Regions from separate parts of the Pseudoalteromonas sp. T1lg24 genome, predicted to be linked through region 2. Evidence: predicted binding sites of a transcription regulator. Region 2 holds the regulator's gene; each other region holds the start of a gene.

The links. The regulator sigma-54, encoded in region 2, starts transcription at its own class of promoters, with help from an activator protein. The targets are predictions, from matches to a motif close to GTTGGCACGNNNNTNGNNT.
Region 1: a site for sigma-54 is predicted at 1,790-1,808, ahead of C2M30_RS04230 (flagellar assembly protein T N-terminal domain-containing protein). Genes of this name have one in related genera too.
Region 3: a site for sigma-54 is predicted at 1,174-1,192, ahead of fliE (flagellar hook-basal body complex protein FliE). Genes of this name have one in related genera too.

What each region holds. Positions count from the first base shown of each region.
Region 1 is NZ_PQCB01000006.1:258,304-261,582, forward strand. It holds gene flgA (flagellar basal body P-ring formation chaperone FlgA) at 1-365, shown strand, start outside; gene flgM (flagellar biosynthesis anti-sigma factor FlgM) at 497-817, shown strand; gene flgN (flagellar protein FlgN) at 821-1,234, shown strand; gene C2M30_RS04225 (LPP20 family lipoprotein) at 1,263-1,730, opposite strand; gene C2M30_RS04230 (flagellar assembly protein T N-terminal domain-containing protein) at 1,842-2,990, shown strand; tRNA gene C2M30_RS04235 (tRNA-Arg) at 3,188-3,264, opposite strand.
Region 2 is NZ_PQCB01000034.1:322,462-325,740, forward strand. It holds gene rapZ (RNase adapter RapZ) at 1-392, opposite strand, end outside; gene ptsN (PTS IIA-like nitrogen regulatory protein PtsN) at 408-863, opposite strand; gene hpf (ribosome hibernation promoting factor) at 865-1,152, opposite strand; gene C2M30_RS20965 (RNA polymerase factor sigma-54) at 1,175-2,671, opposite strand; gene lptB (LPS export ABC transporter ATP-binding protein) at 2,750-3,279, opposite strand, start outside.
Region 3 is NZ_PQCB01000006.1:129,586-132,864, forward strand. It holds gene fliF (flagellar basal-body MS-ring/collar protein FliF) at 1-786, opposite strand, end outside; gene fliE (flagellar hook-basal body complex protein FliE) at 806-1,138, opposite strand; gene C2M30_RS21680 (helix-turn-helix domain-containing protein) at 1,326-1,445, opposite strand; gene C2M30_RS03565 (sigma-54-dependent transcriptional regulator) at 1,448-2,722, opposite strand; gene C2M30_RS03570 (sensor histidine kinase) at 2,731-3,279, opposite strand, start outside.

The DNA.
Region 1 (3,279 bases), on a different contig from region 2:
TGATTACGGCAGCAAAAGGGATCAGTAAAGGGCAACGAATTACCGCACAACATTTAACCAGCAAGCAAGTTGCAAAACACTTAACGCGTTCGAATCAATTTAAATCGAGTACTAACTTAATAGGTAGCCGCAGTAAACGAAATGTTCGTGCGGGACAAACTATCAACTACAATTATATTTGTACTATTTGTAAAGGCGATAAAATTACTATTTTGGCAAGCTTTAAAGGCATGACAATTAAAACGCAAGGTGAAGCGCTTGAAGATGGCCGCATAGGCGACAACATTAGTATTCGCAATGTAAAATCTAAAAAGAAAATTCAGGCAAGAGTTTTAAACACTGAGCTGGTAAAAGTCACAATTTAGCGCTGTACTCTAGTAGAAATTTCAGGTTAAATAAGAGGTTACAAATTTAATAAAAATAGTGCATTTTTTATTAAAGGTTGTACCCGAGATGCCGATACATAAGATGTGAAATCTTAGTAGAGAGAACTGTCATGGTTAATCAAATAAATCAAGGCTCAAACAGCCAAGCAAACGTCAGGCTTGAAAGCTCTAAGCAGCAAGCGTCTGAAACTGCTAATAAACAAGTGCAAGTGAATACTGCTACTGCAAAGGCAACTAGCGATTCAGTAAGCATTACACCGCAAGCTCAACAGCTTAAAAAGCTAAATGAAAAAGCGGAGCAATCATCAGGTATTGATGAGAAAAAAGTAAACGAGCTGAAAAAAGCGATCGCTAACGGCGAATACAAAATTGATGCAGAGAAGCTTGCTGAAAATATCAATAAGCTTGAATTTAAACTTTTCGGTCGATAGTTTATGAATCTAGAACAGATATTAGCGCAACAACTTGATGAGTTGAATACTATGGCTGACATCCTAAAGCAGGAATTAGAAGCTATCGTTGCGCGCGATCATGAATCTTTAATATCTGTTGTTGAAAGCAAAGTTGCATCGTTGCAGTCAATTCAGCAACGTGATCAACACATTGCCAAATTAATTGATCAAGACGGTTTTGATAAAGCTGAATATCAGCCAACAATCAACCAAATTAATCAGGTATTAGCTGACTGCAAAAAGCAAAATGACGTGAATCAAGTAGCAGCAAATCAAAGCCAGATTGCTTCACAAAAATTAAAGAATATCTTATTTGGTAAAAGTCATACCGGATACGACAAAACGGGCAAATCTTTCTCTCTACCTAACCCGATTGCTCGCGGGCTAAAAGCGTAATCTGAATTTACTAATAAAAAGTAACCTGCTAGTAGTAGGTTACTTTTTTTACGTTTCTTGGCTTTGTTTGACCAATATATAAGTCATGTACCAATTTCATATCTAGCTCAACTTCTGTTGCATACGTATCACCCACAGCGTAGCTTTTGGTCACTTTCGCACCACGTACAACACCTTGTACACGAACTTTCAAAGTATCATTACTAGCGATTAGGCCTTTAACGCTCGTTTGCGCGTCAACTTTTTGTCCGTAGACTTGTTCCGCGAGCTCACGATAAGCCTCAAGCTTTGATGCCTTCATTGCCATAATCGATTTTTGCTCTGTTGTTGTACCGGGTTGCAAACTGATCGGTGCATACCCTACCGCATACAGCACTGGGTAGTTATCTGGTGTTTGGTATTCATATTCAATATGTTTATCAAACAGTTGGCTACAGCCACCTAATAAATATAAGCTCGTTACCAGAGTTGATGTTTTGAAAATTGATTTCAACATGTTGCCACCATTCAAATGCATATTACATTTGAATTAGCAATTTTCGCGCCACTGTATAGTTTGGTACAGAAATTGAATATATAGACTAAGGTTTAAATTGAGAGCTGCGCTATGCGACATCTAGTATTACTTCTTTTTATTGTGAGCTTTTCGTCTCATGCAATTTGGTATGAATCAACCGGCCAAGCCAAAATACGCAATGGTAATGTTGAACAAGCTCGAATGATGGCAACCGAAAACGCTATTCAGCAAGCTCTACTTTTTTCAGGTGCGCAAGTTACTAGCCTACAGCAAGTGGTAAATGGCATTTGGCAAACACCAAGTACCCAAGTTTACTCTCATGGAGCAATCGATCAGATTGAAGTAATTGATGAAATTCAATCAGACAACACGCTCTCAATTACACTTAGACTAGATATTTTAGATAATAGCGAGACTTGCCAAAATTCATCGATTAAAAAGAATGTGGCTCTAACAAGAACAGGTTTCAAAACTCCGAGCCATGCAACTTATGGTCAAATTTTTGAATTACCAAAAGCATACAGCGAAAAGCTCGCAAAGCATTTGTATCAGTTTACCCATTTATTCAACACAAAAGCCGATATTAACCGTAAGCTTAATACCAAAAACCTGTTCACCGCGCATTTTGATGCCAACTCAAGCGCCCTTATTCAACAAATTGCCGACCAAAATAACAGTCAGTTTGTCTGGATATCGCAAATAGAAGACTTATCTCTTGGTGAGCAACAGAGTTCATCGTTAGCATTTTGGCAAAATAAAGCTTATGAGCGTTTTTTCTCGATAAACACAGCGCTATACAATGGCTTAACCGGCGAACTGCTGAAACAAACACACTACGATACATTTGCCACCTGGCAAACTAAAAAAACAGCCCGTATCGATGTGAACAGTGAAAAATTTTGGACCATGCCTTATGGACAAGCAATATCAGATATCAACTTAAAGCTTGGCCAAGATTTAGCAAGCTATCTTGCCTGTATTCCAGCGCAAGCACGTATTTTAAGCGTCGATCACGATACCGTGATCATTAGCCTTGGCGCTGAGAATAATCTAGTGAAAGGGCAAAAGCTGCAAGTAGCACTGCGCAAAGGATTTAATCAAAAGCAGCTTATTATTAATACTGATTACCAGTTGAGAGTCACACAGGTAAATCAAAACACCGCCATTGCCCAAGTGATAGGCGACAAACTCCTGGCAAATGTACAAATTGGTGATTTGGTTACGTTAGCAAGCTTCTAAGGGGCTAGAACCAAGAGAAGCTCAGCATTTAGTTTTAATAACCTGTTCTATCGCAAAATAACTCGGGTTAAACACGTAACCTTCAAGAAATACGTTAATCACGCGGCTACATAGCAATAAAAGATAGCTCGATTTAAAAGACTGTTTAATGACGTTCAAATAACAAAAAAGACGGGTTAAAACTTTATAGACTTTAATGGCGTTCCCGGCAGGAGTCGAACCTGCGACCCTTCGCTTAGGAGGCGAATGCTCTATCCAACTGAGCTACGAGAACGTTTTTTGATAGTAC
Region 2 (3,279 bases):
TCCGCTTGTGAGGCGATAGGATCGAGCAGCTTTTTCTCAGCTTCAATGGCTTCTTCAAGGGAGATATTATTCAGTGATAACGGATGCAAGCGGCGCGTCTCTGAAAAGCGCTTAATTAGCGTGCTGTCATCGCTATCAAGGTAAAATAAGGTTGGTGTTGCAAAACCAGGTAAATAGTCGAGTACTTCTTCTATTTCCTCTGGCTCTTTAGTCATATTGCGAGCATCAACACTCACTGCAATTTTGTCGTATTTATCTGAAACTGAGCGGATCAACGAAGGCAATAAATTAACAGGAATATTGTCAACAACATAATACCCGAGATCTTCCAATACTCTGAGTGCGACTGTTTTTCCTGAACCAGAACGACCACTGACTAAAATAAGTTGCACTTACATCTCCCTTAGTTAACTCGCCTCACTACTAATGATTTGATATAGCTGATGATTATTTTCAGCGTGACGTAGTTGACGGCAAAACTGCTTATCTTTTAGTTTATCAGCGATGGTGGCTAAAGTCTGCAAATGTTGCTGGCACTTTTGTTCTGGTATGAGCAGTACGATAAAAATATCAACGTCTTTATCGTCAATGGCATCAAACGGAATAGGTGACTGATTTACAATTAAAAAGCCAATGGTATTTTGTAGGCCATCAATGCGGCCATGAGGAATGGCGAGGCCTTTACCAATACCCGTGCTACCTAGCTTTTCGCGTTGCAGTAAGGCTTCAAGAAACTCTTGAGAAGTAATATCAGGGGCTTGCTGATGGGCAAGGTCGCTAATAAATTCAAACAGTCTTTTTTTGCTATTAAAAAGGACCGCGGTTTTAGCGCAGTCCTCAGCAATAATATCGGTTAATTTCATTTTAGTGGCGAGAAAGTTTCTCTTTGTGCTTAATTACTTGGCGGTCTAGTTTGTCGACCAGGCCATCGATTGCTGCATACATATCTTGATGCTCGGTAGAGGCAAACAATTCGCCACCGTTAACATGCATAGTAGCTTCTGCTTTTTGTGATAGTTTTTCAATATCTAGAATAACGTGCACGTTATTTATATGATCAAAATGCCTCTCTAGTTTTGCAAATTTGTTAGTGACATAGTCTCTTAAAGAATCAGTAATTTCTACGTGACGACCTGTTAAGTTTAATTGCATAAGCATTTTCCTTCTATTTGGTCTAGATCAGGCTCTTGCGCTGATTAGACGGTGGTATGGATAGCGACTCACGGTATTTTGCGATAGTGCGTCGCGCCACTTTAATTCCTTGTTCCGCTAGTAAGTCGGTAATCTTGCTATCACTTAATGGTTTAGCAGGATTTTCCGCCGCAACTAGCTTTTTGATCAGTGCTCGAATCGCGGTGGATGAACACTCACCCCCATTTTCCGTGCTAACGTGGCTTGAAAAAAAGTATTTAAGCTCATAAATGCCACGTGGTGTATGCATGTATTTTTGCGTTGTTACACGCGAGATAGTCGACTCATGCATCTCGACCATTTCGGCAACGTCGTTTAAAACCATAGGTTTCATTGCTTCGTCACCATATTCAAAGAATGCCTGTTGTTGTTCAACAATGCAATTGGCTACTTTTAATAAAGTATCATTGCGACTTTCTAAGCTTTTAATAAACCATTTTGCTTCTTGCAAATGGTTGCGAATAAACTGGCTGTCAGTGCTTGATTTCATCGAGCGAGTAAGCGCAGCGTATTGTTCATTCACGCGGATCTTTGGCATGCTATCGTTGTTTAAATCAACGCGCCAGCGTCCTTTAATTTTCTTTACTGAAACATCGGGAACCACGTATTCAGGTTCTTCTTTTATGATGCTTTCAGCTGGTTTTGGATTAAGGCTATGTATTAATGTTAAGACTTCTTTTAACTCAGGCTCCTTGAGTTTAGCCTTCTTCATTATTGTACGATAATCACGTAATCCTAAAAGTTCCATATGGTTTGAGATTACGCTCTTTGTTTCGTTTAGCCAAGGGGTATTTTTGTCGTACTGATTGAGCTGGATCAATAAACATTCTTGTAACGAACGCGCAGCAATACCAACAGGATCAAAGAGTTGAACGCGTTTAAGTACAGCTTCAACTTCGTCTAGTTCAATTTGTTCTTGGTCGTCAGATTGCTGTACCGCTTCTAAAATTTCTTCGCTACTTTGTGTTAAATAACCTGAATCGTCTACCGCTTCAACAATAGTGGTTGCGATCATCTCGTCGGTGTCGCTGAACGGCGTTAAGCGTAATTGCCACATTAAGTAATCTTGCAATGATTCGCTGGTTGAGCCTTGATACACAGTATCGTTGTCAGGAGCTGGGGCGTTACTGACAGAAACCGGTGCGGCGCTGATATAATCGTCCCACGACACATCCATAGCTAAATCTTCAGAAATATTCTCGTTGCTAAGTGCGTCGCTTGATTCAATTTCACTTTGGCTTGGCGCTGCTTCAATATCATCGCCGTTTAATGATTCGTCTTTGTTTGACTCAGTGTTTTCGTTGTTTTGTTTATCGTCACTGTAGTCAATGTCTTCTTCAAGTAAAGGATTGGCATCAAGCGCTTCTTGAATTTCTTGCTGCAAATCTAACGTACTCAACTGCAACAAGCGAATAGCCTGTTGCAATTGTGGAGTCATTGTTAGTTGCTGCCCAAGGCGAAGCTGTAAAGATTGCTTCATGTAGTTATTCTAATCCTTCTTTCGATTTCAAGCCGCTAGTTAACAATTCAATTCCAAATTTAAGGCCTATAACTATTACTATAGTCTGAATTGTTCACCTAGGTATACATCGCGTACTTTTTGGTTGTTTAAAACGTCTTCAGCCGTGCCAGATGCGATTAATTCGCCGTGAGAAACAATGTAGGCTTTTTCACATACATCTAAGGTTTCACGCACGTTGTGGTCTGTTATTAACACGCCAATGCCGCGATTTTTCAAATGCTCAATTATTTTCTTTATATCTATCACTGAAATAGGATCAACACCAGCAAAAGGTTCATCTAACAGGATAAATTTGGGGTTTGCGGCTAATGCGCGCGCAATTTCGACACGACGACGTTCACCACCCGACAATGCCATACCCTGTGAATCTCGGATATGGCCAATGTTAAATTCTTCTAATAAATCATCGAGCGCTTCTTCGCGTTGCACACGATTAAGTTCTTTGCGTGTTTCTAGAATCGCCATGATGTTTTGATACACAGTGAGCTTTCTAAAAATCGACGATTCTTGCGGTAAATAGCCTATGCCTAAACGGGCGCGACTATGCATTGGTTGCAGTGTAATGT
Region 3 (3,279 bases), on a different contig from region 2:
TTCTTGTTCACGTTTACGTTCAATTTCATATTCTTTACGCGAACGCGCGGTCAGTGAGTTTTGTGAGCCCGAGTTAAGTAAGCGGCCATTTTGATCTGTTACCGTTACTCGGCTAGGCTCTAGCCCTTGTACCGCAGAGGCGACCATATCAACAACCGAATCAACTTCTTCACCGTCAAGTGTGCGACCACGTCTTACTGTTAATACAACCGTTGCACTTGGTTTTTTCTCACGGCGAGCAAAGACGTTTTCTTTTGGAATCGCTAACAGAACTTTAGCCCGCGCTACTTTACTAAGCTCTTCAATAGTACGTGCAAGCTGCTGCTCACGTGAGTGCTTTAAACGCTCACGCTCTAGACGCTGACTCACGCCAAAGCCCATATCTTGCATTAAAATTTCGGTGCCCGATGAAGGTACTTGCTCAAGACCCTCTTTAGCCATCAACAACTTAATATTTTGATACGCTTCAACCGGTACTGAAACAACATTGCCATCGAGCTTGTATTCCACTTTTTGTGCGTCTAAGAATTCAAGCGTTTGGATCAGTTCATCCATTGGCATTTTGCCAAGAGGACGCATATCAGGCTCTTTCGCCCAAATCATGATAAATACGGCAATTGCGACACAAATTGTTAGTGCGATAATGAGCGTGACTTGGCGCATTACATCAACACCACTTAAGCTGCCAAGAAACCCTGATTTTTGTTCTTGATTACCACCACCTACATCGCCGACACCTAAGTCGTTAGCGTCTAGTGTTGATAAATCTGTTGATGTATTAGCCACAACCCTACTCCACTATTTCTTATACAGGCATGTTCATAATGTCTTTATAAGCTTCAATAAGCTTATTACGCACTTGAACGGTTGCTTCAAACGCCACCGAAGATTTTTGCGATGCGATCATTACTTCAGCCAGTGACACATTGCGGTCACCCATTTCTAACGCCGTTGCTTTCGCTTTAGAGTCTTGCTGTAAACCGTTAACCGTATCGAGCGCATCTTTTAATAAATTATTAAATTCAACCTGTGAGCTACCTTGAATAGATTCAATAGGCTGTTTCGGTTTAGAAAAGTTACTTGCTTCTACCGCAAGTGACTGCATTTCTTGATAAAGATTGTTTGGTGAAATGTTCATACTAACAAACCGTAAAAATTGACTTAACACGATTAATGCAAGCTTAATGCCAAAAATAAAGCACTTAAAATCAATACCTTATAACGGCATTTTTTTGACTTTGATAAAATTTAGACAGAAATAAAGCCTCCAGTCAGAGGCTCGATTTAAAAGTAGGTGTATCTGTTGTGCTCAGTACAATGATTTTTTATGCAGGTAATTCAATTCCCATCTCACGCATTTTTGCAAGTTTATAACGCAGTGTTCGCGGGCTCATACCAAGACGCTCAGCAACGTCTTTACGCTTGCCATCACACGCACGAAGCATATCTAAATAATTGAATTTTCTTTATCTTTAAGCTCTTGTTTATAACCCTGAGCATCATCTACTTGGGTTGATTGCACTGTTGCAACGTCTGGTGCTACTTGTTCAGGTTCTTCACCAGTCAGCTGTATCTTTGGCGACAGGCTTATTGGTTGCATGCTTGCTACCGAACCTAAGAAAATATCATCTGCGGTAATCATTTTATGGCTTTGTAAAATCAATGCGCGCTGCACGACATTTTCAAGCTCACGAACGTTACCTGGCCAGTTGTAACTAAGTAATTTTTCTTTAGCTTGTACGTCAAACTGCACCGGCATGTCATTATTATGACGCTGAATTAAATGCTCAGCCAACGGGACTATATCCCCTGGACGCTCAGCAAGTGGCAGCCACTCGAGCGGAAAAACATTAAGGCGATAATATAAATCTTCGCGAAAAACGCCTTGCGCCACCGCCTCTTTTAAGTCGCGGTTAGACGTTGCAAGCACACGTACATCTAAATTAATGGTCTTGCGAGAGCCAAGACGTTCAACTTCACGCTCTTGCAGTACACGCAATAATTTCGCCTGTAGGCTTAAATCCATCTCAGTAATTTCATCGAGTAGAATAGTGCCGCCTTGCGCTTGTTCAAACTTACCAGGACATGCTTGAATAGCGCCGGTAAACGCGCCTTTTTCATAGCCAAATAAAGTGGCTTCTAGCATATTTTCAGGAATCGCCGCACAGTTAATCGCAACAAAGTTCTGCTCTGCACGCGGTGAACTATCATGAATATAACGTGCCATCACTTCTTTACCTGAGCCACTTGGCCCAAGCACCATAACGGATGCATCAGATTTAGCCACTTTCTCTGCAAGTTGCATCAGCGCTTTACTAGCTGGGTCTTCAACAATTGGCCCATCTTTAATGGCTTCTTTTTCTGGTAAATAACGACTTACCATGTTTAATAACACTTCTGGTGCGAATGGTTTCGCCATGTAGTCAATGGCTCCTAAGCGCATCGCTTCAACCGCATCATCAATAGTCGCGTAAGCTGTCATCATTAACACAGGTAAATCAGGGTAGTTAAGCTTAATACTTTTAAGTAAATCGATACCTGACATAGTGCCCATTTGCACGTCACTGACCACCATTGAAATACCGCCTTCTTTAAGCTTAATAATCGCTTGTTCGGCACTGTCGGCTTCAACACAATTAATATCAGCCAATGCTAGGGTATCGACTAACGCTTCTCGTAAACCAGAATCATCTTCTACGACTAATACTTTTGCATCGTTCATAATCACTCCTAACATGCTGTTTTAGAGATAATCGGTAGGTACAAGTTAAACTCAGCCCCACCAAGCTCACTATTGCCTGCTTTTACAAACCCTTGATGGCTGTTAGCAACCGATTGAACCACGGCAAGACCTAACCCGGTACCGTGTGATTTAGTGGTGAAGAACGGCTCAAAGATCTGTTGGATAGCCGTTTCACTTAACCCCGTGCCGTTATCTTTCACCGAAATTTTGACGTGATCTGCGAATTTTTCAGACCGCGTTGCACTTAACTCAATTTTTCCACCTTGGCCACAAGCTTGCACCGCATTGTGCACTAAATTGCTAATTGCACTGCTCAGCGCAACTTTATTAGCGATAATTTCAATATCAGGCTCAGGCAATTTAAGGTCGAGAATGCATTGTTGGCGCATAATCATTGCTTCTGAAGCATGCGTCACATCCGTTAGCAAGGCTTGCATAGACACAGGTGCAAGTACTTGTTGCTCACCACTTTTGGCAAATAACAGCATATCGTTTACTTGGCTTTCTAAATCTTGCAAACGCGACATCAACTTTTC